3 regions of the Paenibacillus sp. Soil724D2 genome follow, and region 1 is predicted to be linked to each of the others. Evidence: predicted binding sites of a transcription regulator. Region 1 holds the regulator's gene; each other region holds the start of a gene.
The links. Region 1 encodes NrdR, which represses ribonucleotide reductase genes. Its sites were predicted from a motif close to AACACNATATATNGTGTT; they were not measured.
Positions count from the first base shown of each region.

Region 2: a site for NrdR is predicted at 8,141-8,158, ahead of ASG85_RS14130 (adenosylcobalamin-dependent ribonucleoside-diphosphate reductase). Genes of this name have one in related genera too.
Region 3: a site for NrdR is predicted at 1,903-1,920, ahead of nrdI (class Ib ribonucleoside-diphosphate reductase assembly flavoprotein NrdI). Genes of this name have one in related genera too.

Region 1 covers NZ_LMRY01000027.1:101,870-111,935, forward strand. The annotation lists gene polA (DNA polymerase I) at 1-226, shown strand, start outside; gene mutM (DNA-formamidopyrimidine glycosylase) at 399-1,259, shown strand; gene ASG85_RS22105 (MntP/YtaF family protein) at 1,356-2,099, shown strand; gene coaE (dephospho-CoA kinase) at 2,125-2,721, shown strand; gene ASG85_RS22115 (lytic transglycosylase domain-containing protein) at 2,718-3,296, shown strand; gene ASG85_RS22120 (alpha/beta-type small acid-soluble spore protein) at 3,398-3,622, opposite strand; gene nrdR (transcriptional regulator NrdR) at 3,738-4,217, shown strand; gene ASG85_RS22130 (hypothetical protein) at 4,382-4,573, opposite strand; cyclic di-GMP riboswitch class I at 4,613-4,708, opposite strand; gene ASG85_RS38050 (hypothetical protein) at 4,792-4,965, shown strand; gene ASG85_RS22135 (hypothetical protein) at 5,761-6,108, opposite strand; gene htpG (molecular chaperone HtpG) at 6,187-8,067, opposite strand; gene ASG85_RS22145 (TetR/AcrR family transcriptional regulator) at 8,198-8,788, opposite strand; gene ASG85_RS22150 (alpha/beta fold hydrolase) at 8,834-9,910, opposite strand.
Region 2 covers NZ_LMRY01000012.1:213,446-223,511, forward strand. The annotation lists gene ASG85_RS14085 (hypothetical protein) at 1-139, opposite strand, end outside; gene ASG85_RS14090 (hypothetical protein) at 304-585, shown strand; gene ASG85_RS14095 (YqzE family protein) at 665-856, shown strand; gene ASG85_RS14100 (SGNH/GDSL hydrolase family protein) at 989-1,639, shown strand; gene ASG85_RS14105 (hypothetical protein) at 1,686-2,636, opposite strand; gene ASG85_RS14110 (YqhG family protein) at 2,761-3,783, opposite strand; gene ASG85_RS14115 (DEAD/DEAH box helicase) at 3,780-5,570, opposite strand; gene ASG85_RS14120 (biotin/lipoate A/B protein ligase family protein) at 6,087-6,926, shown strand; gene dat (D-amino-acid transaminase) at 6,978-7,817, opposite strand; gene ASG85_RS14130 (adenosylcobalamin-dependent ribonucleoside-diphosphate reductase) at 8,233-10,066, shown strand, end outside.
Region 3 covers NZ_LMRY01000034.1:56,787-66,852, reverse strand. The annotation lists gene thpR (RNA 2',3'-cyclic phosphodiesterase) at 1-136, opposite strand, end outside; gene ASG85_RS39385 (hypothetical protein) at 114-341, shown strand; gene serC (3-phosphoserine/phosphohydroxythreonine transaminase) at 513-1,601, shown strand; gene nrdI (class Ib ribonucleoside-diphosphate reductase assembly flavoprotein NrdI) at 2,193-2,552, shown strand; gene nrdE (class 1b ribonucleoside-diphosphate reductase subunit alpha) at 2,539-4,623, shown strand; gene nrdF (class 1b ribonucleoside-diphosphate reductase subunit beta) at 4,646-5,632, shown strand; gene ASG85_RS24485 (glycerol-3-phosphate responsive antiterminator) at 5,845-6,402, shown strand; gene ASG85_RS24480 (MBL fold metallo-hydrolase) at 6,581-7,330, shown strand; gene ASG85_RS24475 (HAD-IIA family hydrolase) at 7,454-8,269, shown strand; gene ASG85_RS24470 (lamin tail domain-containing protein) at 8,312-10,066, shown strand, end outside.

The DNA of each region.
Region 1 (10,066 bases):
TATCATTAAACTAGCCATGGTCCAAATGGCCGACCGTTTGAAACAAGACGGACTCAAGAGCCGCATGCTGCTTCAGGTACACGATGAGCTCGTCTTTGAAGTCCCTGAAGAGGAACTTGAGACCATGCGCAGCTTAGTACCGGAAGTCATGGCTGCAGCGCTTAAGTTGGATGTCCCTCTGAGCGCGGATGTTGACTTCGGACTTACTTGGTACGATGCTAAGTAAGTCATGATCTTTTTGTAAGTGGTTTTCATCACGAGTTTCTGCAATACCGGCGAATATTAGCTTGTTTAGGAAATTAGATGACTTGGACTAGCCATTCGCATTGGAAGCTATTCAACTAAAATTTGCTATACTTTTTGCAACAACTCATATTACACAAAAGAGGTGAACATCCATGCCTGAACTACCCGAAGTCGAAACGGTCAGACGTACGCTGAACACTTTAATCACCGGAAAAACGATTGAGCATGTTCAGGTCAGACTGCCTCGTATCATCCAAAAGCCGGACGATATTCATATGTTTGAGGTTCTGCTGCAAGGTCAGACGGTTGAAACCATAGAACGCAGAGGGAAATTTCTGCGCTTCATACTCACCGATTACGTCATGGTTTCGCATCTGCGGATGGAAGGACGATACGGTCTGTATGACGGTGAAGATCCGTTGGAGCTTCACACCCATGTGTTGTTCCGCTTCACCGATGGCAGCGAGCTCCGCTATAAGGATGTTAGACAATTTGGAACGATGCATCTGTTCCCCAAAGGCGAAGAGCTCACGCAGCCACCGCTGCATAAGCTTGGACTTGAACCGTTAGATGAAGGCTTCACCTTCGAGGCTTTTCGTGACCGGATCGCTCATCGTTCGACGAAGATAAAACCGCTGCTGCTGAATCAAGAATATATCGTGGGCATCGGGAATATTTATGTAGACGAGTCCCTTTTCTTGGCTGGTATTCATCCAGAACGCGAAGCCTCATCACTGAGCAAGAAGGAACTCGAACTTCTTCACTCAGCTATCATTCGTACACTTCGTGAATCGGTTGAAGTTGGAGGATCCTCCATCAAATCGTATGTGAATGGACAAGGCGAAATTGGCTTGTTCCAGCATCAACTGAACATTTATGGCAGACAGTCCGAGCCCTGCAAAACATGCGGGAGCGAGATCTACAAAACCGTTGTTGGCGGCAGAGGAACGCATATTTGCCCAACTTGTCAACCGTTAAAGCGCAAGGTAATCCGAAAGAAGTCAGAGAAATAGGCACGTGAAGCCTCCCCTTCCCATATGATATGGAGTACTTAGCCTAGATAACGGCTTACAAGCTAGTTTCTGGGTAAAACTCTTAGGAGGGGTATTATGCTTCCTGTAGTTTCTCTACTTATTCTTGCTTTCGCAGTTTCTTTGGACGGCTTCGGCGTTGGTGTGATGTATGGATTACGTAAAATACGAATTCCGCTCCTATCCATTGGGATTATATCGCTTTGGTCTGGTATCATTATCTACAGCTCGATGCAGATCGGTGTCCTGATGTCTTCCTTCATGTCTCCCTTGGTTGCTAAGCGTATTGGTGCTCTCATCTTGATTGGGATTGGCATCTGGGCACTGGCACAAACAAGACAACAGAAGCCTCAAGAGCATCAGGAACGTGGAGGAGTCACATCCTTAGATCAAGCATCGATAAGCGGTGTTCTTCCTTCATCAGAGGGTAAGCATCCTGGTTCTGGAGAGATTCTCACGTTTGATACTTTGCAGCGAACGAAGGAAATACTGAATATCGAGCTGAAACGTTTCGGACTGGTTATTCAAATTTTGCGAACACCATCCATTGCAGACGTTGACAAATCGGGTAATATTTCGGCTTCAGAGGCTACCTTGCTTGGTTTGGCGCTATCATTGGATGCGTTCGGTGCAGGCATTGGCGCAGCATTAATCGGTTTCGTTCCACTGTTAACGGCTTCCGTCATTTCGATATCAAGTGGTTCATTTATTGCATTAGGTTTGCGGTTTGGTTTACGGTATGCGGAGATGAATTGGATGAAGAAACTGTCTGTACTTCCGGGATGTGTACTCATTATTATGGGTCTTTTGAAAATGTTGTAGGACGCACGTTAGGAGAGATTTGCCCATGAATATCGGGTTAACAGGAGGAATCGCTTGCGGCAAAAGCACGGTTAGCGCCATGCTGGTTAGCCGCGGCGCCCTATTAGTAGATGCGGATACTATAGCCCGCGATGTCGTCGAGCCCGGCAGCCCTGTTCTTGAACAGGTTGCTGCACATTTTGGACAAGCTGTCCTTCTGGCAGACGGCTCGCTTCATCGCAAGAAGCTTGGCGAGATCATCTTTGGGAATACCGAGGCACGCAAGCAGCTAGAAAGTATTCTGCATCCGCCAATTCGTGCACAAATACGTGAACAGATGGAAGCCTATGAACGGCAATTTCCAGACAAGCTTGTTGTGGTCGATGTCCCTTTATTAATCGAATCTAATTTATCCTTCATGTTTCAAGAGGTTATGGTTGTATATGTGCCACGTCCAGTTCAGTTGGAGCGGCTTATGCAGCGGGATGGACTGACGGAAAGTGCGGCGAACAATCGCATTGATGCTCAGATGTCCATTGAGGAGAAACGTAAATTCGCGGATGTTGTCATTGACAACAGCGGGACATGGGAAGAAACTAACGCTGAAGTGGAGCGGTTTTGGCTAGGGAAGGGGCTTTCATGACCTTTTTACGTAGAAAACGAGTTTTTGCCCTGCTTCTTGTTTGTTTTATTCTAGTTCTTTTTATGAATAGCGATTTTATCGGAAGAAAGCTGTACCCGATCTACTTTGAGCAGGAAATTAGGCAGAGCGCGGCGAAACACAATATAGATCCATTTTTAATTGCTGCGATTATTAGGGTGGAAACGAATTACAAATATCATTTGGAGTCAAGCAAAGGGGCATTAGGCCTTATGCAGCTTATGCCTGACACGGCAGAGTGGATTGTAGAATCCACGAATCTGGGACCTCATGTGCAGGGCGATTTATTAAAAGTGGACGTAAATATTAATCTTGGTTCTTGGTATTTGAGCTGGCTAAAGAAGCATTATAATGGTAATTTAATTTATGCCATTGCAGCTTATAATGCAGGTCAAGGGAATGTGAATAAATGGAAGCAAAATGACGTTTGGGATGGTTCGCAAGAGCATATTAATCAAATTCCATTCGGAGAAACACGTCATTATGTACAGCGGGTGCTCTATTATTACGAGAAATACACGAAGCTTTATTCTCAGCAATGGGGAAAGAAGGATTAAGATTCCTTCTCTCATAAACAAAGAAGCATTGGACTAGCTCCTTTTGGGGGCTTAGAGTCCAATACTTCCTGCTTTTGAGCTTCAGTAGCTAGGATTCAAGATTACTTGAATTGACCAGCCAAGGATTGCTCAGCGATTTGTACTAAGCGACGAGTGATGTTACCACCAATGGCACCAGCATCACGAGTAGCCATATTACCCATATAACCATCTTGTGGGATGGCGATACCAAGTTCTTGCGCTACTTCATATTTTAGCTGATCCAAGGCTGCGTTAGCTTGAGGAACAACTAAAGTATTGCTGTTACGGTTTTGTCCTGCGCCCATGTCTGTTCACCTCCTTGTCGTTTGGTAATAGTATTGTGTGCATATCTCCTAAGTTCATGACATGTAACATATGGTAATAGATCAAAGAAGAGAAGAGAGAAAGGAGAGATAGCGAATGAAGTGTCCGTTCTGTGACTATTCCGGTACGAAAGTTCTTGATTCACGTTCAGCCAATGAAAACAAATCGATTCGTCGTCGTCGAGAATGTGAGAAGTGCGCGAGAAGATTCACCACTTTTGAGATGGTGGAAGAAACGCCGTTAATCGTGATTAAGAAAGATGGAAGTAGGGAAGAATTTAGTCGAGAGAAGATATTAAGAGGCTTGATTCGAGCTTGTGAGAAGCGGCCGGTATCGATGGAAAGGCTTGAGATGATGGTATCTGAAGTGGAAATGCAGCTTCGCACCACGGCTCATGCTGAAGTGGATAGTTTAAGCATTGGAGAAATCGTCATGGAACAGCTGTACCCCGTCGATGAAGTGGCGTACATTCGCTTTGCCTCCGTATACCGACAGTTTAAGGACATTAATATGTTCCTGAAGGAGTTAACGCAAATATTGGGAAAGCATGACACCGGACTGCTCCGGGATAAATAATCTCTAAATATGACAAAAACTAAGAAAAAGACAGCGGGATTCCCGTTGTCTTTTCTTAGTTTTTCCCATGAAATCAACAATCATGCGATTAATATTTATTTGAAAAAAATAAATCTTTAGACATCAACCGACTGTATTTTTGTATGCTTTCGTGCATAATTCCTTTATTGAGTTCGTTTGTCCAGTTCACTTCTGAGAAAATGAATAAACCGAATAGCTTCATCTTGGGTTAAAACGTTGTTATTAAACTTAAAGGAGAACATGTTCAAAAGATCATTTTCTGAAAGGTGCAAGTTATCAATCAATTGCTGTACATCCATGCTCATTTTACCATCCACCATAATTTTTTCCATCATCTTTGTTCCCTCCTAGTCTTTCTACATGAATCGGACGGAGGCGGTAGCTGGCTGACATTTTGGACATTCATCGATGCCATTTTAGTCCCTTTAGCTTTGCGTCGCCACTTTTCAGTGGTTTTGCCTTTATCGTACCGATTTATGTTTGTAAGAAAACTATATCATATTTACGGATTGAGTATCCATTAATTACATTATTCGAAGGATGGTTGAAGCATATGTCCGTCAAGTCCAATCAAATTCCAAGTATTTCTTATGAATTAGACATCGTAAAAGTTGCTAGCTCTCTCGGAATTGATACAGATCGTTTATTGGCTTATGTGTATGCAAACTCGGACTCGAAGAAACAATATGAGGTAAAGGAAACCTTTCCCGATTATAAGAGTGGTTGATCATATAAAAAAGAAAATTCATGATTCTATTGGAAAAAATCCAATGGAAGTGACTTTTAGGTCGTCAAATCCCTACTTCACTGGATTAATCCAATGAAAGTAGCAGACAGTCTACAAAATACATAAAGTGGGATTTCATTTTTTCTGAATATGATTTTTAGGGCACCCCCATTTAGCTTTCGTGACGGTAGATGGGCTATAGGATTACTAATGTTGTATTCTCTACAACAATTCTCACGCCCAAAGGCTATTTTGCAACTTGAAGTTGCAGTTTGTGCAACATTTTGAGCCCATTTGTTGTGAAATGGCCTTTATTGGACCAAATTGCTGTACATAATGCAACAACGATGCGAGGACAGCGAGATTTAGGCAGCTATTGTTGCACTTTCTACAACATCTTTCAACCGCGAATAATGGATTGATTCATCCGAAACCTCAAAGAGAGCAAATTCTACCTTATTAAATTAGCACGATCAGCCAATTAGAGTGATAAAGTATAGTACACCGAGCATGTGGATCTGACATATGACGAATGGTCCTCGATTTAAGAAACATCCATTAAATCGAACGCGCAGCGTATAATCGCTAGAACTTCTCTTTATGTACGCAAAAGGGTCTGTCCCAAGACATAAATGACTTCAATGTAGATCTAACTTGCGAAAAATCCCTTAGGGTCAATTTACTTTCTGGGACATTCGCTCGAAGCGGTATTCAGAACGAAATTCATACTTCCAATCTCCCTCCTAATGATGTAAAACATCGTTGCAGCAATCGCAATGCAATCTCAACTTGAATCTAACGATGAAATACATCATTGCTGTAAGAGTGGCTGTGCAAAAAGTCGCCGAAGATGACTGTGAGATAGGCCCGCGATTCTTCAATTTCTTGCTGATGAGAAATACGTGCAACTTGAGCTCTACTTTGTCGACGGCCAATTGAAGCCATTGCCAATCGGTATACCATTGTTTGAGGTAATGCCGCCCAGAAGCATAAGGCAAAGGGTTCGAAAATGTTCCTGCTTCGAGGCTTACCCAAAGCAAGGTCTGGAGGTCGGGTGGCATTCGCTTGCCCACACTCACTGCGGCGGTGGACGCCAAAAACAAAGGAGCTAAGCACATACAAGCCGCTTAGCTCCTTTTTCATTCAAATATTCACTATTTTAAACAATTAGATCTGTCCCATACATATCATGTTACTTTTGGGACAGCTTCTTTCATCCTATTAAACCATGATTTTGCAGATATCGTTCGTGAATTCAACCGGATCTTGAAGAGGCAAACCTTCGATCAAGAGAGCTTGATTATACAGCAGGGCCGTATAAAGATTCAGCTTCTCTTTGTCTTTGTCAAAAGCATCTTTTAAGGATGCGAATACTTCGTGATTGACGTTGATTTCCAGTACCTTCTCAGCCTTCACGTTAGGATTATTCGGCATCGCATTTAAGATTTTTTCCATCTCGATCGTTACATCGCCGTCTGTCGATAAGCACACAGGGTGTTTTTTAAGACGCTTAGATGCTTTTACATTTGTAACCTTGCCGGACAACAGATCTTTCATATAATCGAAAAGCTCTTTGTTGTCATTCTTGTCAGCATCGGTTTCCGTTTGGTTATCATCCACTTCAATCCCAAGATCGCCGCTTGAAACGGATTTAAATTCTTTTTCTTTGTAGGTCATGATCATTTTGATCGCGAATTCATCGATATCATCGGTGAAATACAAAATCTCATAGCCTTTATCTGTCACAAGCTCGGTTTGTGGAAGCTTATCGATTCTTTCCATCGATTCTCCAGAAGCGTAGTAAATGTACTTCTGATCTTCCGGCATTCTTGCCACGTATTCGTCCAATGTAACCAGTTTTTTCTCCTTGGAGGAATGGAACATTAATAGATCCTGCAAGACGTCCTTATGGCTTCCGTAATCGCTATAGACACCAAATTTGAGTTGTCGGCCGAATGATTTGTAGAATTGCTCATATTTTTCTCTTTCGTCTTTCAACAGGCTTTGCAGCTGGCCTTTGATCTTGCTCGAAATGTTTTTGGCAATCAGCTTCAATTGACGGTCATGCTGGAGCATTTCTCTGGAAATATTGAGCGATAGGCTCTCTGAATCAACCATTCCTTTAACGAAGCTGAAATAGTCAGGAAGCAGGTCCGCACATTTGTTCATGATCAATACGCCATTGGCGTAGAGCTCCAAGCCCTTTTCGTACTCTTTGGAATAATAGTCAAAAGGAATATTTTCCGGGATAAAGAGGATAGCTTGATAGACGACAGCTCCATCGGCGCTAACGTGAATATGTTTGAGCGGCTTGTCGAAGCCGTAATGTTTCTCGTGATAAAACTTCTCGTAATCTTCCGGAGTCAATTCACTTTTGTTTTTTCTCCAGATAGGAACCATGCTGTTGACATGCTGCTCTTCTTGGTAATCCTCGAATTCGCTTTCGCTGCCTTCTTTCAGCCTTTTTCCGGTAATGTCCATTTTAATAGGGTAACGAATGAAATCGGAATATTTTTTGATGATCGCTTTTAAACGATACTCGTCTAAAAATTCATCAAAGTTCTCATCTTCCGTATTATCCTTAATTTTCAGGATGATCTCTGTGCCCACTTCGTCTTTCTCTGCTGTTTCGATCGTGTAGCCATCAGCACCGGTGGACTCCCACTTGTAGGCAACATCGCTGCCTAAAGCTCTACTAATAACCGTAACGACATCTGCAACCATAAACGCTGAATAGAAGCCAACACCGAACTGGCCAATGATATTGTGACCGTCTTTTGCTTCATTTTCTTTTTTGAAAGCCAAAGATCCGCTCTTCGCAATGATCCCCAGGTTATTCTCCAAATCTTCCTTCGTCATACCAATACCCGTATCACGCAGTGTGAGTGTACGATTCGTTTTGTCGGCAATCACTTTAATGAAATAACTATCTTTGTCAAAAACCAACGTGTCATCGGTCAAAGCTTTGTAGTAAATTTTGTCGATAGCATCGCTGGCATTGGAGATAAGCTCTCTTAGAAATATCTCTCTTTGCGTATAAATCGAATTGATCATCATTTCCAATAAGCGCTTGGATTCGGCTTGAAACTGTTTCTTTTCCAATGGGAGATCTCCTTTCAAATATGTAGAAATTAGTCAGAGATAATTATTAGCACTCTCAGTCTTCGAGTGCCATCCCTATCTTTATAACATTCCTCTTTTTCAATGTCAATTGGTATGGCAAAACAGAGCTCTATTTCGTAATAATCCGCATGAGAATATCCGCGCTTGGAAACCCATATTCTTCATATTCTTGTTCTTGCATAATCAGACTGTTGATGATGTTAAAATACCACGATAACAGTTCCCTAGGATCGCCTGCAGAGAATTCTCCAGCTTGCTGCCCTTTGATAAATATAGGGACTAGCTGATCTATAAGAACTTTCGGGGAATGCTGTTCAAGGGCTTGTTTGACCTCTTCGGGCACATCATCCGTTTTTCGTGCTTGTTGAATAAGCATGAAAGCATGCTTGTTTTCTTCATCCAGCATTCCTTGAGTCAACGCTTTAATTTGTTCCGCGGGAGTGCCAGGTATTTGAGCAATGTAAGCAATTTCCTTGCCTGCTTCTTCCATGAGTTCTTGAACGAGTGCAGTGAATAGCGAATCTTTGGAGCTATAGTAACGGTAGAAGAGGCCTTGACTGATGCCAGCCTCTGCCGCGATCATGCTCATTTTGGTTCCTGCGATTCCGTGGCGGGCAAATACGGTAAGAGCTGCTTTCTTAATTTGTTCTCTGCGATCATCACGAATTTGAGTCAATTGTTGTTCATTTAATGGGGACAATGGCCGTCAATCTCCGATCTGCATAATATCATTTCATTAAACTTATTATATAGGCTTCTCAAGTTGAAGTGAAATAGCATCCCTATTGCTTGCCGAGTCTACAAGCGGACATATCCTCATCCTAAGTTCATCTAGAAATTGTTCTGTTCGAGCAAAGGCTGCGAGATGGCCCGCATTCTGGATAAGAACGAATTCTTTATGAGGTGCTTTAATATCAGCGAAATAGGCTTGGGCTAATGCGGTTGGTGTTATGGCATCAGTATCACCTTGGAAGATGAAGAATGGTAAATCAAATGCTAACCCGAGGTTGCGGACGTCAAAGGCCATGAGTTCATCAAAAAGAAAGTCCAAGGAGAAGTTCATGCCTTTGAAAATGTCTATAATATCACGTATGGTGTGGCCCGGCGACGACAGAATAGCAGGCAGTATGATGTCCATAATCATATTAGGAACCGTTGTAATAGATTTAATGATCCATTTGTTCATTTCATCGAAGTCTTTGCGGCTCCACTGCGAGGGATCGGGCCCAATTCTCTCGATTGCCATCATGCCCTTATTGTTCCCAGCAGCGCGAAGTCCTTCCAGTGTCATCTGATATGACAGATGGTTCGGATCTGGGCCGACGTTCTGATCAGTCCCGACATAGGCATGGAAGAGGTCTGGTCGGCTCTTAACCATCATGACACCAATACAGCTGCCCACAGAGCTGCCAACAAGAATAATTTTTTCTTGATTGAGATGCTTACATAGGAATTCGGCAACCTCGAGTCCATCCTGTGCGAGTCTGGCAAAAGTAATTTCTCCGCTCCCATTCACGCCATTCCTGCGGAATGTCTTACCTGCACCGCGATGGTCCCATTGGACGATGGTAAAGTGCTTCTCCCATGAACGCAGCAATGGAGTGAAGACGGTATAAGTTGATGCGGGACCGCCGTGTATGAAGAACAGCACGGGCTTGCTGCGATCTTCCCCGCGAATGGTGATCCATTGATCAATGCCGCCAATCTGAATGAAGCGTTCCTGGGCGATGCCATTTGGTGTATGAAAGATAAGCTTCTTAGCATTTCTACGCTGATTTAGCTTTCGTAGGAGTAGATCCCAAACTAAATGTTTTTTATTCATTCGTGCACCTCGCTCTGATATTTTTAAATGAATAATTCATTCATCGATAAATCTTAACTGTAGCTTAATTCATTTTCAATCCGCAGTCAATAGGTTATTGACTATGCAAATAATAAAAAACGCTTGGGAACCCAAGCGTTAAGCAGCTGTTTATGT
Region 2 (10,066 bases), on a different contig from region 1:
TTTGGATGAGTTCAGCATGGTTTAATCGGACGGTTGCTGTCTCCTCCTGCTCGGTTCTGCTTAATTTGACCTCGAGTAGATGATTGGATTCGTCCATTTGAATCTCTAGCTGCTCCGTTAGCAGCATCTGTTTCCACATCCAAGTCAACACCTCTCTCTCTACTTACTCTAGTGTATGCTTGGATAACGTGAATAGACGTGTAAGACTGCGCTATGATCAATGGATTTTTAAGAAACAAGCACGATTTCCTTTCTCTGTTCATACAATTTAATGATCCTATAAGGGGAGAGAGGAGATGACCTATGGCGGCTTGCAGCACATGGACGTATAGAGGGATTTCGTCTTCGGTATTCAAAGCCTTACAACAAGTCGGCAGAAAGCAGGGCATTACGATTCCTAATACAACACAAGGCAAGTTCATGGTAACGGTGGTTGGCATGAATGTCGGATTTCAATATGCGTGGGATACGAATGCTCATACCTTGTTATTGCAGTGTGATAATAAACCGATGCTGCTCGGTTGCAGCACGATTAAATCTTTTGCAGACAAAATCATTGCGGAGAGTGGCGGCAAAATCGGTTAATCCCCTATATCCACCTGTCTTTTGCAAGTTTAAGCTCCTGTCTCTGTGGTTAAAATAGGGATAGAAGGCAGGTGGACATATGGCAAAAAGCGATGATCTGGTTAAGTACATAACGCAGCAAGTCGTCACGTATATAGAAACACCAAAGGAAGTTCGTCAGCAGGTTAAAGCGATGAGCAAGGAACAGCGGGAAAGCTGGCAAACACGCTGGTTCGGCATGCTGCCGCTGGCCACACGAATGCTGATTGATCAGGCAAAACCCAAAAAATAAAATGACAAAGCCTCTTCACCTATCATCGGGAGATTTCGTTCATCCGGATGATTGGTGCGAGAGGTTTTTTAGTTTACATATCGAATATAGTCAGGACGAACGTACTACCATAAATTGGGGGAAGATGCCATAATGAAACTTGAGAAAAATAATAAGCTCGTCATGATTGGTGATTCTGTTACGGATTGCGAACGATCAAGACCGATTGGTGAAGGATTATTCGGAGCTTTAGGTAAAGGCTATGTCTCTATCGTGGACGGGCTGATCAATGCAACGTATCCAGAGCTTCAAATTCGTACCGTTAATGTGGGTACCAGCGGTAATACGGTACTTGATCTCCAAGCCAGATGGCAAACGGATGTCATCGATTTGAAGCCGGACTGGTTATCTATCATGATCGGTATTAATGACGTTTGGAGGCATTTTGACGTACCGCATCAAAAGGAAAAACAAGTGGGCATTCAGACTTATGAAAAGACGTTAAGAGAGCTAGTCGAACAGACACGTCCTCTTGTCAAAGGGCTTGTACTGATGACACCCTTTTACATAGAGCCGAATCCGCAAGATGCCATGCGTTCCAAGATGGATCAATACGGAGCAATCGTGAAACAGATAGCCGAAGAAACGAGTTCCCTTTTCGTGGATACGCAAGCTGCCTTTGAACCTGTTCTACAGGCTTACTACCCAGCCTACATCGCTTGGGATCGTGTACATCCGAACAACGTAGGTCATACTATTTTAGCTAAAGCTTTTCTTAAAGCTATTGATTTTACTTGGAAATAAAGCGGAAAGCCTTAGACCTCTGGAAATAGTGGTCTAAGGCTTTTTTTTACGGAAAAATATGTCCTAACCTTAAAGCATTCTCCAGCAGCACGTAACGGGGTCCAACATGATCTAAAGTCAGGTAGGTATCCCCAGATACCCATTGTTGATAACCCAGAATGGCCAGCGGCAGCGTGACTTGACCATCATAGAGCTCGGTGACATAAGTTAATTTAGCCTGAGGGTTTAAAGTCTTTTGAAGTTCGCTCAGTTTGGTCACTGGAAGCGGTTTGCCCTGGACCCATGGGAGTCTGTCATAAGGATCAAAGGCGGGATATAACGCCGTTTGAGCTTTGCTCGTCAAATCGGTTGGTTCTGGCCGATCCTCAGTTATCCTCGGGGTAGGGTCCTCTTTGAGCGGAAGCAGCTCTCCGGATTTGGCATCCAAATAGTACGTTTGATCTTGCAAACTTATTTTCCATACAGCGGTTAGCTGGTCCATGTAAAGCCGGTCTAAAAGAATCGTTTTATTTTGAACAAAATCAGAGTAAGAAGTAGTAGTTGGAATGAGTTCCTGCTGTACCAAAGAACGATACAGCGTGGTCAAGCTGAATAGCGGATTGTTCCCCGTTCCGTACTCGGTTAATCGGAAGGAGCCGTTGTCCGTGGCATGTACGATCATATAGCCAACATCCTGTCCATGATCGGTGAGGATAACCACCCAACCATGGGTGCCTGGTCCGAGCGGATAACTGTTCCAAACTGCCGTCTGCCAGCGCTCAAACCCCGATTCCCGAGCGAGAGTTGTTCGCCAAGTGTTGATCGTAGCGGTCAAAGTGGATTCACTCCGCAAATCAGGTAATGGCTTCGTCTCTGTGTTACTAGCTATCGTTTCCCTTGCCGCCTGCGTATAGCTTGTCCGTTCTACGGAGTCGCCTGCAGAGGTTTGGAGCGGTATGAATAATAAACTGCTCACACTTATGAAGCAGGCCGCCGTCCATGTTGTCCACAGCTTCATCCTCGTTCACCTACCTATCGTTAACCTCTAGTGGTATGAACCTATTAACCTATTGTAATTCTTATGTCTTAAAAAGATTGTTAGAACCTGTAGTGTTAATTTTGCGATGTTTTAGCGACTAACGTCAGTTTCTGGGTCCTCGTCCGGCATTTAAATGAAACAAACCGCAATTGATGACAGATACGACAATACGCGGCTTGTGCTGCCAGTCAATCTCTTGCAGGCGGTTACGGCATTGGGTTTCAATTTCGTCTCTTTTGTCAGGCTCAGCGCTCAGCAGGAGACCGTTGTAATAAGCTTCCACACGATTAATTTCGCTGCGGTGCTGCTCGTTAGCTTCATCAGCCCAAGAATGATCATACGCACTGACCTTACGTTCGAGCATCATTTCAAGGGCATTAATGGCTTTAGGCAGTGAAATCGTGTCAGGCAAAATGTGACTATTCGCAGGAAGCTTCGGAGAGAGGCTCTTGGTAAGCATATGTTTATGAAAATGTTCCCGAATTTCACCGCTATTCAGATGAATAGCGAGAGAGTGAATCTCGCTTCGTTTGCGGTCGCAAGCAAGCTCTACCTTGTAGTTCACGCAGAACCAAGTGTCATAGACAAGCGCAGCGTGATAGGTAGCGCTCATTGGGAATGGTTCCTCAAACAAATGAACGAATCGTCCTCGTTCACGGACAATGTTGAACATTTGTTCCAGACGCCTACTGCCGAAGGTTACTTCGTCCTGCGGAAGCCGCTGGGATATGACTGTCGTAGGTACGAAGCCGAAATAGCGGCCAAGAATGCTGTCTGAGTTTGCGTCAGGTGGCTGGGGGACTTGGTTCTGACCTTGCCCTTGGCTCTGGCCCAGGCCCTGGCTGGGCGCTCCCGCGTTAGGCGGGCTTTTGACAGCTGTTGCGGTGGTCTTCGCTTTAGTCTCCAGCTTCATCTGTTCAGGATCGAAGATGAACTTATAGGTCATCGTTTCGGCTGCAGCCCCTGTACGTTCTACGAAGCTCCAATAATAAGGGCGGCCTGTCATCTCTCTATCTGCTTCAGGAGAGAGCTTTGCAGTGACGTAAGTAGGTGATTTCTCTAGAATCGTGCAATTATATGCTTCAAGAAAGCGCATGACGAACGTGTGAATGTTGCGTTTATTCATGGCCTTACCTCGATATTTTGCGTCCCGCCAACAGCATCAAGAATGCCTTGGAAGGCTGCCCCGTATACCGGATTTTGTTCAATCTCTGATTTAACCTCGATAAACGAATGACCTAGCTCATCGATCTTTCTGCGTATATCTTCGCTAGAGCCAGCCTCCATGACCATGCGGAACAACGATGTTTCGAGGGAGCCTTTTTTCTCGATTTTCTCTAGGATCGTATCGAGTTGACCGATAACCAGCTCAAACATATTGATTTTCTCATGCAGCAAAGAAAGAATATGCTCCTCAATCGTGTTTCTGGTAGAAAGGTTATAGATGTTGACATCATGCGTTTGCCCGAGTCGATGTACACGACCAATTCGCTGTTCCACACGCATTGGGTTCCAAGGCAGATCGAAATTAATCATGTTATGGCAAAATTGGAGGTTAATCCCTTCGCCGCCAGCCTCTGTAGCGACAAGGACTTGTACTCGATTACGGAATAAATCCATCATCCAATCTTTTTTACCGCGATTCATACCGCCTCGATAAGGGACAGCTGTTATTTTATGCTCTTTCAAATAATTGAGAAGATATTCTTGAGAAGCGCGGTATTCGGTGAAAATGATGACTTTATCATTAATATCTTGTACGAGCTTCATCGTGGTCTCTGCTTTGGTGTTCGCTTTAATACTGCGAATCAGCTCAACTAGCTCCCATATTTTGGCGCGTTGCGGCGAGTCCTCGGCTGTTTTCTTGAACAAATTGACGAGCGTGATGAACACGGCATCACGGGAACTGCAGACTTCGCGCTGCAGAGTGATAAGCGAGAGTACACTGCTGAGATCTCCAGCGCTCTCTTGGTACCTGGTTCGAACGAAATTCGTTACCCCATCGTAGAGTGCCTGTTCATCATGGGAGAGCGTGAGAGGAATGTTCCTAACAACCCTTTTCGTATAATGAACGCCGCCGTCGCCGCGACGATTGCGAATCATAACTTTGGAAAGCTCCTGTTGAAGCTGACCTTCGTTTTTAGGTGTCCTTTTGCCAACCACATAGTTGGTTTTGAAGTTGCTATGAATCCCTAGTTGACCTGGTTTGAGCAGGGTGATGAGGTTGAATAGCTCTTTCAGGTCGTTCTGCACCGGCGTGGCAGTGAGCAGCAGACAATATTTTTTTCGCAGCTCGTTCACGAAAGTATAATTGGTCGTTTTTTTATTTTTGAGCTTGTGGGCTTCGTCGACGATTAGCATGTCATATTCAAGACCCATGACAATTTCACGATGCGGATCACGTTTGGCGGTGTCCATGGAGGCCACAATGACGTCGCTTTGTTTCCACATATAGGCTTTTTTATGAGCAACAGCTGGAATGCCGAATTTGCTATTCAATTCCCGGACCCATTGCAGCACAAGGGAAGCGGGTACGAGGATAAGTGTTTTGCGGACCAAGCCGCGGATCATGTATTCTTTTAAAATCAAACCAGCCTCAATCGTTTTCCCAAGCCCAACTTCATCGGCCAAAATAGCCCGACCACGCATCTCATTAAGCACACGTTTCGCCGTATCAATCTGATGAGCCATAGGTTCAAGCTGCCCTAGATGAACGAGGCACTGCATCTCGTCAAACGTCGAAATAAGCCCCGATTCTTCCGATTCGTAGGCTAGCTGGTACAGTGTCCAATCGTCCCATGGACCACCTCCGCGCACACGATTGTCCAGCTCAGTAAACCAGTCCCTCTCAAAGTGCATATCAAGCTGATTATGAATGGGGCGAATGTTCTCTTGCTGTTCATGTTGACGCATCGATGTGCCCTCCTAAGAGTTTTCGTTAGAAAACTAACTTCGTAAGCGTGTACTGAGTTCGTAAAAAAATGACTTTGCAGGCATGAGCTGAGCTTTCGTAGAAAATTGAGAATGGAACAATACTGGGTTTCAGAGTCGTGAAATGGCTCCAAGCTCACCAGATTTGCGTCGATTACGTGTTAGTATGTCCAGAAGAGGCGCTTTCATAACTTTTCCATGGAAGTTGTCGTGAACTGTTTCGTAGTAAAAATGTCCACCAAGTGGCGCGAAACCTGAAATGCTGTAAAAGGTACATTAATTCAGCCTGCAGCAGCGTATTTCTGATTTGAAAGATATGCTGCAAAAAGTGCAGCTAATCTGGCAATTACTGCTCGTTTCGAGCTAGAACTGTACTCGATCTGAATTTCATTAGCAAGTTGTGGCATTCAACCGTCACCAACATCGTAAGCATGTACGATTATATGATATGATATAGGTTGTCTTCGGATAGCAAAGTGGGAAGGGTGACAGAAAGAGATGACGACATGGCGTTTTATACATACAGGAGATCGATCTCCTGCTGAAAATATGGCATTAGATGAAGCAATACTGACCGCCCATAGTGAAGGGCTCGTTCCTCCTACGGTACGTTTCTACGGATGGAATCCGGCAACGCTGTCGATTGGCTATTTCCAAAAGGCGTCGGAAGTTGATCAGGAAGCGGTAGCAAATGAGGGAATTGGCTTCGTAAGGCGTCCAACCGGGGGGAGAGCCGTTCTACACGATAAGGAGCTGACATATAGCATTATCGTTGCCGAGGACTATCCGGGCATTCCGCGAAATGTGACCGAAGCTTATCGCGTGCTGAGCGAGGGGCTTTTGCAAGGATTTCGTGCGCTTGGTCTGGGCGCAGAAATGGTCCAGCTCGCGAGTGATGAGGAGAAGGAGAAGTACGCATCCGCTGGATCAGCTGCCTGCTTCGATTCCCCCTCATGGTATGAGCTGGTTGTTGAGGGACGTAAAGTCGCCGGCAGCGCACAGGTTCGGCAAAAAAATGTCGTGCTGCAGCACGGCTCCATCCTGCTCGACATGGATACCGATCAGCTATTTCGCATGCTGCGTTTCTCCAACGAGAAGGTTGCGGATCGAATGAAGACGAGCTTTTTGAAGAAAGCTGTGGCAATTAATGAGCTGCTTCGGGCGCAAGGAAAAGAGGCTGTAACGCTCAGACAGGTGGAGGATGCGTTTCGTCGTGAGATCGCACGGGGTCTTGGTGTGGAGCTTGTGGAGGAATCGTTGACACCTTATGAGATTGAGCTTTCTGAGCATCTTGTGCGTGAAAAATATGGCACGGATGAGTGGAATTTGCGTCGTTAAGCGAAAGCGCAAAAAAGCACGGACCTTTCTAGGAAAGGAGCGTGCTTTTTTTTACTGTGCAAAAGTACGTTCAAACTCACTTTGCAGAGTACGAGTAATCGGACCTGGCGCACCATGTCCAATTGCTTTGCCATCAATCTGTAAGATAGGTGTAATTTCCACGGTAGTTCCCGTGATAAAAGCTTCATCAGCCATAAGAAGCTTCTCCGTCGTAAAGGATTCTTCTTTCACTGTGATATTTAGTGAGTGAGCTAATCTCAAAACGACAGCCCGAGTGATTCCATGAAGGATCAAATGGTTAGCTGGGTGCGTGTAAAGTACGCCATCTTTGATCATCATCAAATTAGAGGCGCTGCATTCGGTGACAGTACCGCTGCGATGGAGCACGACTTCTTGCACCCCGTGATCGAGCGCTGCTTGTTTGGCCATGACATTTGGGAGAAGATTGAGCGTTTTGAGATCACATCTCAGCCAGCGGATATCCTCTAATGTGATTGCGTTAATGCCATTATGTATCGTGGCAATGGGTCTGCGCACCTCTGTGCAGTAGGCCAGCAGAATGGGCACAGCTTGTGCAGGGAACGGATGTGCCCGAGGAGCTTCGCCTCTCGTGATTTGCATATAAACAGTGCCTTCATTGAGATCATTCATTTCAATAAGCTGTGTGAGTATATGACCCATTTTTTCAATAGTAAAAGGTAGTTCTATCCGCACTTCACTTGCGGTTCTTTGGAGTCTCTGCATGTGAGCAGCTTGCTCGTAAATTTTCCCGTTATATACCCGGAATACTTCATATATCCCATCTCCAAAGTAGTAGCCACGATCATCTGGTGAAATAAGAACGTCCTTCTTGTTGACGAAATCATTTTTAAAGAAATAAATATCCAACATCTCCTCAAGCGTTTTCTTATGAAAGTAGTACTGAAATCATTTTCCACATTTTAAAAAATCTATTTATCGAACAAATGTTCTAAAAATAAGTGAAATGTGATATCCTATATATAGGTTAGCAGAGGAATTAACGATCGTCAAAACGAGCTGTATAGCCTATCTCATCTTGTTTGGTTGACTGATTAAATTTGGTTATTCTGACCATGAAAAAGAGAGAATTAGTAAGTAAGGATTAGCTAATATGATTAAGGGTTGTCTTAATAACGAATTTTGGTTCTTTAGCTATTAGAAGATCAATATATAGTGAGGTATAATGAATTTCGCACACCACATATTGTAATTTTACATAAACTTCATAAAGTAACTTTAATTTTAGTTGTAGCTGAGTATGTAGCTTATTGGGAGGGAATTATGGATGGGGATTGTACAGTCTAATAAGAAGCTGGATGGATTAAGCGAGAAAATATTTTTGGATCGTTATGCACTCAAAAATGCGGATACGAGTTTGGCCAAGGTGGGCGATACCGTACTCGTTTTAACGAAGGATGACCCTAAATTCCCAGCCAAAGAAGTTGGCGAAATTATCAGTCGAAATGGCAATACCGTCAAAGTAAAGACAAGAAGTGGTGAGACTGTTGAATCCGCAGTGGAAAAGCTCACTTTAAATATTGAGAAGACACCAGAAGAAATGTGGGACCGTTTGGCAGGTGCAATGGCATCGGTAGAGGCAACCCCTGAGAAACGCAAAGAATGGACTGATAAATTCAGATATATTCTTGATGATTGGAAGCTTGTACCAGGCGGACGTATTGCTGCTGGTGCTGATGCAAGTGATGAACTGACCCTATTTAACTGCTATGTCATCCCGTCTCCACACGATAGCCGAGGCGGAATTATGAGCACACTCTCGGAAATGACAGAAATTATGTCACGCGGCGGTGGAGTTGGTATCAATCTTTCTTCCCTTCGCCCACGCCGATCTGTTGTGAAAGGTGTTAATGGATCATCCAGCGGCGCTGTTTCTTGGGGTGGTTTGTTCAGCTATACAACAGGCTTAATTGAACAAGGCGGCAGCCGTCGCGGAGCACTTATGCTCATGATTAACGACTGGCACCCTGATCTTGAGGATTTCATCACTGTTAAGTCAACGATGGGTCAAATCACGAATGCAAATTTATCCGTTTGTGTAAGCAATGCATTTATGAAAGCCGTTAAGGAAGATCTCGAGTGGGAGCTTGTTTTCCCGGATACGACGGACCCTGATTATAACGATAAATGGGATGGCAACTTAGATGCTTGGAAAAAGCTTGGTAAATCCGTCAAGCCTTATCGCACTGTAAGAGCACGTGATGTTTGGCATACAATCATTGAGTCTGCTTGGAAGTCAGCTGAGCCAGGTGTTGTATTCTTGGAATACTACAACCAAATGTCCAACAGTTGGTACTTCAATCCGATTATTTGTACGAATCCATGCGGGGAACAGGGGCTTCCGGCTTGGGGTGTTTGCAACTTATCTGCTATTAATCTATCTAAGTTTTATGACGTGGAGAAGCACGACGTGGATTGGGCAGATTTGGCCAAAGTGGTCCGTTATTCGACTCGCTTTCTTGATAATGTTATCGATAAGACACCCTATCATTTTGAAGAAAATCGTACGAATCAACAAGGCGAGCGCCGCGTAGGTTTAGGTACTATGGGCCTTGCTGAACTGATGATTAAATTGAAAATTCGGTACGGAAGTCCGGAATCCTTGGTGTTTTTGGACAAAATCTATGGCTTTATGGCTAGGGAAGCTTATCTGGCATCGGCTGAAATTGCTGGTGAAAAAGGGTCTTTCAAAGAATTTATTGAAGATAAGTTCCTCGAGAGCGGCTTTATGAAAAACATGACGAAAGTATTCCCTGAAGTTGGCGAAGCGATTAAGCAGAATGGCATGCGCAATGTAACCGTAATTACCCAAGCGCCTACTGGAAGTACGGGGACAATGGTGGGTACATCGACAGGCATTGAGCCATACTTTGCTTTTGAATATTACCGACAAAGCCGTCTTGGGTTTGATAAACAGTATGTGCCGATCGCACAGGAGTGGACAGATGCGAATCCGGGTCAAGAGCTGCCGGATTACTTCGTAACCTCCATGACATTGACTGCGGAAGATCATATCCGGGCGCAAGCTGCGATTCAAACATGGGTAGACAGCTCGATCTCCAAAACAGCGAATTGTCCGGCAGATTTCACCGTGGAAGAGA
Region 3 (10,066 bases), on a different contig from region 1:
AGCTTAACGTGACGTGGACATCCTGCGGATGTGTCCACTTTTGGAAAGGCAGCACCTTTTGGATGCTGTCTTTCCATATGTCGAGCTCCCGCTGGACGTCTTGCGGGAGCTTAATGCCTACGAACAGCCGATACATCTCGGAGGCGTTTGTGGCTCTTTGTGCGTTTGTGGAACTTTGTGTATTTGTTGAACTTGGGGCGTTCGTTGAACTTGGTTTGTTCGTGGAACTTGAGTTGTTTATGGAACTTGAGTTGTTTATGGAACTTGAGGCATTCGTTGAACTTGTAGCATTCGCGGAACTTGAGGTGTTGGAGTTTTCAGAATTCGCAGTGTTTGTATAACTTTCTCCTATTTTATCAAGCAATGTCATAAGTAAATTAGGCTCCTTTAGTATCCAAATCTGTTTTCTTCTTCGTACTTCTCCTAGCATTGCCAACTGAGGTTTTACTTGATGCATGAAGAGAATATTGCTATCATAGCGATAATACAAAAAAGCAAAGGTGTGGTCATTCATGGGAAATAGGGCTTATAACTTTAACGCGGGGCCTGCGGCATTACCTCTCGAGGTACTGCAGAAAGCACAAGAGGAGCTTGTCGAATTTAAAGGCATCGGTATGTCCATTATGGAAATATCTCACCGCAGCGCGGAGTTCGAGCAAGTACATAATGAAACTCAGCAATTGTTGAAACAAATTTTTAGCATCCCTGATGGGTACCAAGTGCAGTTTCTGCAAGGTGGTGCGAGTACACAATTCGCTATGATTCCGCTTAATTTTCTAAAGCCAGGTAAAGTTGGCAGCTATGTGCTTACAGGTGCATGGGCGGAGAAAGCTATTCAGGAAGCAAGCTTGTTCGGAGAAGTTGCCATCGCGGCAAGCTCGAAAGAACAGAAATTTATGAAAATTCCCGACTTGAGTGAAATCAATATTCATCCGGATTCCTCTTATCTGCATCTGACTTCGAATGAAACAATTGAAGGCGCTCAGTTCCAAAGCTTCCCGGATACAGGGAATGTGCCGTTAATTGGGGACATGTCCAGTGATATCTTGAGCCGTCCTGTTGATGTTTCGAAATTCGGCATGATTTATGCAGGAGCGCAAAAGAATCTAGGTCCTTCTGGTGTAACTGTGGTTATTGTAAAGGAAGATTTATTACAGGATCTGCCTAAAAAGATTCCAACTATGCTTCGCTACGAAATTCATAGCAAAAACAATTCCCTATACAATACACCACCGGTTTATTCCATTTATATGATGAACCTAGTATTGAAATGGATTCAGGAACAAGGTGGACTAGCTGTCATCCAGAAAAACAACCTTGAGAAATCAGGTTTAATTTATAACGCAATCGACCAAAGCGGTGGTTTCTACCGCGGTCCTGTTGATGCGGGCAGTCGTTCCGCAATGAATATCACGTTCCGTTTGCAGGATGAAGAGTTAGAGAAGAAGTTCATCAAGGAAACCGAGCAGAACGGATTTGTTGGGTTGAAGGGTCATCGCAGTGTAGGCGGTTTGAGAGCATCTACGTATAATGCTGTTCCTTATGCATCCTGCAAAGCGCTTGCTGAGTTCATGAGTGATTTCCAAAAACGTAACGGTTAAGAAATAAGATTAAGCTATTCACGGCACCCTCGTGTGCGTGTGAATAGCTTTTTTTGTTTCAGGATAGGAATGTTGCATCATCGCTATGGACGACCTTAGACGGACTCTGGGGCGGTTTGGCGAGCCTGTATTTGGGACGGGATGGATCTATATCTAGTGAGCTTAAAGCCCTAATCTTGCTTTCGACAATTTCGAAAATTTCAAGTCGAAATTGAAAAAATATTTTCAAAGCCTTCCGAGCCACGTCCTGTCTAGGTTTACGTATTTTGATAGTCAAAATGATCCTTTTTACTCGTTGACAAACACAATATATTGATATAAATTTGAATCTATCAACTAGATATCGTGAAAAAAGCGAAACACACAACTGCTAGAATTTGTGAAAAAATAGAATCAAATTCCGTTATAAACCCCGTAATTACCGCCTTTTTCCTTGGTTAAGAGATTCTGAAATTCGCATATTTTGTCGAAAGGACAATGACGGATTCCAGCTTGGATTGCACGGAATGATTCATTTGTTTACTACATATAGGGTTACTTACATAAGCGGTACTAGATAGAGAATAAGAGAGTGTTAGGAGACGGAAGCCCATGCTGATTGCTTACGATTCGAAGACGGGAAATGTTCGCCGATTTATTGCTAAGCTCAAAATGCCAGCGATTCAAATTGAGGAAGCGATGAAGATGGACGAGCCCTTCGTGCTCGTTACCTATACAACCGGTTTTGGTCAAGTGCCTCCTAAGGTAGCTTCTTTCCTAGAAAGCAATGCCTCTCGTCTTATCGGAGTAGCAGCGAGTGGTAACCGCAACTGGGGAGACGGATTTGCCAAAAGCGCAGATACGATCTCACAGCAGTACGATGTGCCTGTGCTAACCAAGTTTGAGTTATCCGGCACCAAAAATGACGTAGAACGATTTGTTCAGGGGGTACATGCAATTGCGGCACATTGAGCTGAATAATTTATTAATGCAACGCGGAGCGGATGGCTTTTTCCAACTAGAGAAGGATAAAGAAGCTGTTGAAGTTTTTATGAAGGAAGTCCACAGTAAAAGCCTGACTTTCCCCGATACTTCTTCTAAAGTACGTTATATGATCGATCATAACTATTACGAGAACGTATATGAGAAATATACGCAAGATGAAGTTAACGATGTTTATCAAGTGGCCCACGATAATCAATTCGAGTTCGCCTCCTACATGGCAGCTTCGAAATTTTATACGGATTACGCTTTACGCAGTGATGACAAGTCCTTATATCTGGAACATTTCCCGGATCGCGTTGCTATTGTTGCTTTGTACTTGGGACGTGGGAACGTGGAAACAGCGCGTGTTCTTGCTGTCTCGATGATGGAACAACGCTTGCAACCAGCGACACCGACATTCCTTAATGCAGGTAAGAGCCGCCGAGGTGAAATGGTATCCTGCTTCCTATTGGAGATGGACGACTCACTTAATTCGATTAACTACGTGCTTGCTACTTGCATGCAGCTTTCCAAAATTGGCGGCGGTGTAGCCGTTAACTTGTCCAAGCTTCGTGGACGCGGTGAAACGATTAAAGGTGTGGAAAACGCAGCAAAAGGTATTATGCCGGTGCTTAAGCTTATGGAGGATGCGTTCTCCTATGCAGATCAAATGGGTCAGCGTAAGGGTTCAGGAGCTGCTTACTACAACATTTTCGGCTGGGACGTTATGGAGTTCCTAGATAGTAAGAAAATTAATGCGGATGAGAAATCGCGCCTGAAGACACTGTCCATCGGTCTCATTGTACCGAACAGGTTTTACAAGTTGGCTGAAGAGAACCAGCCGTTGCATGTATTTGCTCCTTACACGGTACTGCAAGCTTATGGAAAGCATTTGGATGATATCGATCTCGATGAAATGTACGACGAACTGCTGGCTAACCCGAAGGTGAAGAAAAAGGTTGTCATGAGTGCGCGTGACATGCTAGTTAAAATTGCGACTACCCAACTGGAATCCGGTTATCCATATATGATGAACCGTACGAATGCTAACAGGGATCATGCCCTGAAAGGTATCGGTACGATTAAAATGTCTAATCTCTGTACAGAGATTTTCCAACTGCAAGAAACTTCGGAAATCAACGATTACGGCCAAGATGATCTCATTCTTAGAGATATCAGCTGTAACCTTGCTTCCATGAACATTGCAAATGTAATGGATCGTAAGAAGCTGCGCGAAACTGTTCACGAGGGCATGATTGCATTGACTTCTGTTAGTGATATGACGACGATCTGCAATGCGCCGGGGGTTGCCAAAGCGAACCGTGAGCTGCACTCCGTTGGTCTTGGTGTCATGAATCTTCATGGCTACTTGTCTAAGAACAAAATTAGCTATGAGAGTGATGAAGCCAAAGATTTCGTTCGCACGTTCTTCATGGCTATGAACTATTATTCCATTGAGAAAAGCATGGAAATTGCCAAATCTTCAGGGCAAACCTTTGAAGGTTTTGAGCAATCCGAATATGCGAATGGTGCCTACTTCAGCCGGTATACGGAGACGGATTACACTCCGCTTACGGATAAAGTGAAGTCCTTGTTTGAGGGGATGCCGATTCCATCACCAAGCGACTGGGCTAAGCTAAAAGAAGATGTAAAAACCAATGGTCTTTATCATGCTTACCGATTGGCCGTTGCTCCAACACAAAGTATTTCTTATATTCAAAATGCAACTTCGAGTGTCATGCCGATTGTTGAACCTATCGAGACTCGAACTTACGCGAACTCAACAACGTACTATCCGATGCCTTTTATGGCACGTGATAATTTCTTTTACTATAAATCTGCTTATCAAATGGATCAGTTTAAGATTCTTGATCTTATTGCTGAGATTCAAACACATGTGGATCAAGGGATTTCAACCATTTTACATGTAAATAGCGATGTTTCGACGAGACAACTTGCTAAACTATACCTCTATGCGGCACACAAAGGACTTAAATCGCTCTACTACACGCGAACAAATCAGCTATCCGTTGAGGAATGCGTCAGCTGCTCGGTGTAATTTGGAAGGGGATTGAATATAAATGAGTACGGCCACTACCCTAAGTAATGCCAAGAAAGCTGTGAACTGGAATCGTCCCGATGATGATTTTACGATCACTTTCTGGAATCAAAATATTATGCAGTTCTGGACAGATGAGGAAATCCCATTATCTGATGATAAAATGTCATGGATCACGTTAAGCGGTGCAGAACGTGAGCTATACATGAAAGTACTCGGCGGCCTTACGCTGCTCGATACCATGCAAGGCGGCGTTGGCATGCCGAAAATTCTTGAGCATGTCGATGGACTCCAGCGCAAAGCTGTGCTGAGCTTCATGGGGATGATGGAGCAGATACATGCGAAGTCTTACAGCAGTATTTTCACCACGTTGTCTACAACGGAGGAAATCAATGAGCTGTTCCTTTGGGTGGAACGCAATCCTTACTTGCAGTTCAAGGCAAACAAGATTTCCCATTTCTACGAAAACATTGGAACTCCTAAAGAGCTGTATTTGGCTATGGCAGCATCTGTCCTGCTGGAGAGCTACTTGTTCTATAGCGGCTTCTATTATCCGCTTTACTTGGCTGGACAAGGTAAAATGACGAGCAGCGGCGAAATCATCGATTTGATTTTACGCGATGAGAGCATTCATGGCCTGTATATCGGTGTGTTGGCACAAGAGGTTTATGCGGAGTTAAGTCCTGCTGAGCAGGATGAGGCGTATGCAACATTGTGTGCCTTGCTTAAGGAGCTTCATGCCAATGAGGAAAGCTATACAGAAAGTCTCTATGGGACTTTGGGCTTGGCAGAAGAAGTGAAAGCTTTCTTACGCTACAACGCGAATAAAGCGTTCATGAATCTGGGCGTAGACCCCATTTTCGAAGAAGAGGATATTAATCCGATTGTTCTTAACGGTCTGAGCACGAAGACGAAGCAGCATGACTTTTTCTCGAAAAAAGGGAATGGTTATGTCCGCACGATTCACGTTGAAGCGTTGACGGATGATGATTTCCTTTTTGGGGATTGAATATTAACATGGTTAGCTGCGGATTTAACGGAGTGAGATTGTGTTGACAAAAGTCGATACCGATTTTATAATACAAACTAAATCATATCCATTGAATACGGTCAGGTTCGAATATAGAGAGAAACCCTTTCCCGTGATCATATCCTTCAACTGGAGGGGTATGTTTCATTGTGGTCAGGGTTTTTGTTTATCTGTTTGAAAGGAGAGTTTATATGTATCCAATAATCGATCTTGTAGAGCATCAAACCATTGCCACCGTACAAAAAGAAGAAGAACTAGAGCTTGCTATAAAGAGTCAGGCCAATATTATTTTTCTGCTAATAGGCTCCATCTTCAATGTTCAGGAATTGGTGGATAAGATAAAGGGCGCAGGTAAGCAAGTCTTTATTCATGTAGAATTCATAGAAGGAATAGTGGCTGATCGGACCGGAATATCTTATTTAGCGAAAAATGTAAAGCCTACCGGTATTATTTCTACAAAAGGTAACCTCATTCGGATTGCGAAAGACATGAATTTGATGGCCATTCAACGTATTTTCCTAATTGATCACAGCGCCGTGCTAAGAGGGATCAAAGCGGCGGAGCAAAGCCAGCCGGATGCGATTGAGGTCATGCCTGGCATTATGCCCCACATTATCGAGGGGCTAACTTCAATGACTCCCTACCCCATTATTGCCGGGGGACTGGTTGACAATCAGAGGGAAATAGACGAGGCTTTGCACGCTGGGGCGTTGGCAGTCTCTACCGGGAAATCTGAGTTATGGCAATAGCGATTAATTGATTGCGCTTTCATTATTTTTATTATATAGTAGCAATATTAGATTATTTTGTATCTTGGGTAGAGACTAATGAGAACCCCTGATTACACTGTAATTCACTTTCTAATGGGAAAGTGAGTTCATGTGTAGTTGCGGGTTCTTTATCTTTTTAGGGGGACAATTGCACAAAATGGAAATTACCTTACTAGGGACAGCCTGCGCTGTTGGCGGGATGGATAGGGATAACACCTATTTCCTCATCCAAAACAGGGAAGATTGCACGATGGTAGACGTTGGGGGAAGTCCTTTGAGCAAGCTTGCTAAATTGGGAATTAGCGTCCATCAAGTGAAGGAGATCATTTTCACCCATTTTCATATCGATCATGTGTACGGATTACCATCCCTACTATGGGGAATGTGGCTAGCAGGTCGAACGAAGCCCCTGATCATTTATTGTTCCTCTGAGAATGAGGTCCAACTAAAGAAATGGCTAGAAGTGATTGATATTCATCAATGGCCTGTGTTATTTGAAGTTCAGATCCATAAGTATGCGTGGAGAACGGAATCACTGTTGATAAAAGAAGAGGAGTTAATGATAACGACCTTTCCAAGTCTGCAACTAGGTCCGACCGTTGGATTAAAAATCCAATATAAAGACAAGGTTTTGGTTTATTCGGCAGACACGGAGCCCAATAGCTGGATCAAAGAACAAAAGCAGATTGACATAATGATTCATGAAGCGACAACTGCCGAACGTCCACGGGTTAACCATACGAGCTTACAGGAAATAATTAATTACTATCCATTGGAACGTATTGATCAGGTGGTAGCCGTTCATTTAACCGATACAGAGCCTTATGATCGCGTTCTCGACAGTCAGGTTATAGCTATTAAGGATAAAATAATCATTGGCTTTGATTTCATGAAAATTAATCTATGATGATGTGTAAGGGAAAGAGACGAGTAGAATCCCAAACCTATCAGACTGACTTTAGCCGGAAGGTGAAGTCTGTCTTAAGGTTTGGGATTTTTTTTGAATTTATAGATATAGGAGTGGGAACAGATGAAAGATTTTGCAGGATATATATTTGATTTGGACGGCACTATTTATTTGGGGGGGCGCTTGATTGACGGCGCAGCTGAGGTGATCGAATCCCTTCAATCGAGACATAAAAAAATCTTGTTTTTAACGAATAAAACGATTGAATCCCGAGACAAATACGTCACCAAACTAAACGGTTTGGGCATAAAAGTTGGGATTGACCAAATCTTGAGTCCGACGCTGGTTACCATTCGGTTTTTAAAAGAAAAATACGAAGACTGTAAAATATACGTGATCGGGGAACCATTGATCAAAGAAGAATTCAAGCAGGCGGGGTTTACATTCGCAGAATCACCTGAAGAAACAGATGTAATCATCACCTCATGGGATCGTGAGTTTCACTACTCTCATCTGGATTTTGCCTATCAAGCGATTAAGAAAGGAGCTATGGTCCTTGCCACAAATCCGGATAGAACTTGTCCGACGGAGGGAGGTGATGTTCCGGATTGCGGGGGGATGATCGGAGCTATTGAAGGAGCAACAGGAAAGAAAATTGAACTTATTACCGGTAAACCGTCCATTTATATGGCCAAAGCGGCATTGGAAAGTTTGAAGCTAAACGCAGATCAATGTCTAATGACAGGTGATCGGCTTGAAACGGATATTTTGATGGGTAAACTTGCGGGTTTGCATACGGCATTGGTTTTGACGGGAATTACACAAAAGGAAGACATTTTCAAATCAGACTATCAACCGGATTATATTCTTAATTCTGTATATGACCTTTTGTTAGAGGAGGTTATCGAAGAGACTGCAAGTACATTAGAATTGGATTGAAATGAGACGGCGAGATCATGGGTTAATAAGAGGAGGAGAGCTATGAATCGTAAGTTCAAACCAATAGTCGTTTGCTCGGTTGCTCTGTCACTGTTCGCCGCTTCGGTCGTGACCGGGATCGGTATCCCGGCTGTATCGGCATCTGCTGCTTCGGCCGTATTTATTACGGAGCTGGTTCCGGACACGGTAAATGTAAATTCAAATGATGGCTACGAATACGTCGAGCTTTACAACGCTTCAGATGAACTGATTGACTTGACGGGTTACAAGCTTCAGGGGAAAATTGACGGTGTTTTTAAATGGGAAGGAACACTTGGTAGTAACGTACGAATTCCCCCCCGTGAAACGGTGCTGATTTGGACTCAAAATAGTGTGATCAGTGGAAACACACCACAATTGACACATGACCAGTTCAGAAGCAATTATGGTATCGCTGAGTCCGAACTGCCGAATGACCGTATACATGTTCTGCAAAACGTTTCTGGCTTGTACAACGGAAGCTCTTCACAGAAAAATATAAACATTTCCCTAGTCGACCTGCTCGGTTCGGAAATCGTTGTCGCCACATATTTCGTGAATTCTGATAACGACGATACGTTCGAAAACAAAGGCATTTCATTTAAGCAGCCTTCCTCTGGGATTGCTATGGTGTATAACGGTGGAAATAAGACAGCAACGCCGGGACGTATCGCCTCCGATGAAGTGCTAGGAGTGGCGCCGAGTGACGTGATCGCAGCTGGGGGAGACGGCAGCTTGACGCTGTCGTGGACGCCGAGCAGCGATTCGAATGTGATCGGCTACCGGATTCATTCCCGAAACGGTCTTTCAATGGCGTCGGTTACTGATGTGACCTATACATATACCGGACTGACTAATGGATCCGATTATACGTTTACGTTATCGTCCGTCTATGCTGACGGAGGCGTATCCCCAGCTTCGCTCCCGGTACGCGGAAAGGCGGGCATTCCAGTTATTCCTGCTGTTGCGACTGGCTTACAAGCGCTTCCTCGTGATAAGGCGATTCGTTTGAGCTGGGATGCTTCTACTGAGGGGGATGTTGCTGGTTACCGTATTTATAAGAACGGCGTGCAGCTGCCGGATTTGGTGACAGGCTCCTCCTATGTGGCAACAGGTTTAACGAATGGCCAAAGCGTCACGTTCGCTGTCTATACCGTCAATCAGTCAGGGTTAATGTCTGCGCAGCCTGCAGTGGTTGCACAAAAACCGCAGGCCGCCCCCTCGTTTGTAGTTACGGAAATGGCGCCAAACACGAAAAATATCGACTACAAAACCGGTGGGACAGATGCGTTCGAGTTTATTGAGCTGTACAATTCTACCTCTACGCCCATTAACGTCAAAGGATTTATTTTAAAATACATAGCAGGTGCAACCGTTTTTGATTATCTCATCACGGAAAACAAAATGATCGCGCCGCAAGAGACATTCCTTATTTGGTTCAAAAACACCAACGTACAGCAGGTTGGACTGCCCGAATTCAATCTGGCTTACGGCAGTTCGATTGTGGAGGATCAGATGATCGTAGTCGTAAATGGCGGCATGTCGAATTCGGCGTCGCGCCGTGTACAATTTCTAGATCCCGACAATATTGTGCTTACTGACACGACCTACAAGGTTGAAGATATCGGCGAAAGCATCAGTGCCAACTTCATTCCGGATCGCGGCAACGGGGTTGTCTCGGCCGACAGATTTTCCATGCAGGCCAATCCGGGTTTTCTGTATCCGGTGCAAAAGGTAGCCGATCCAGCTGATATGGTGCGACCAGCTGCCCCTACTGAC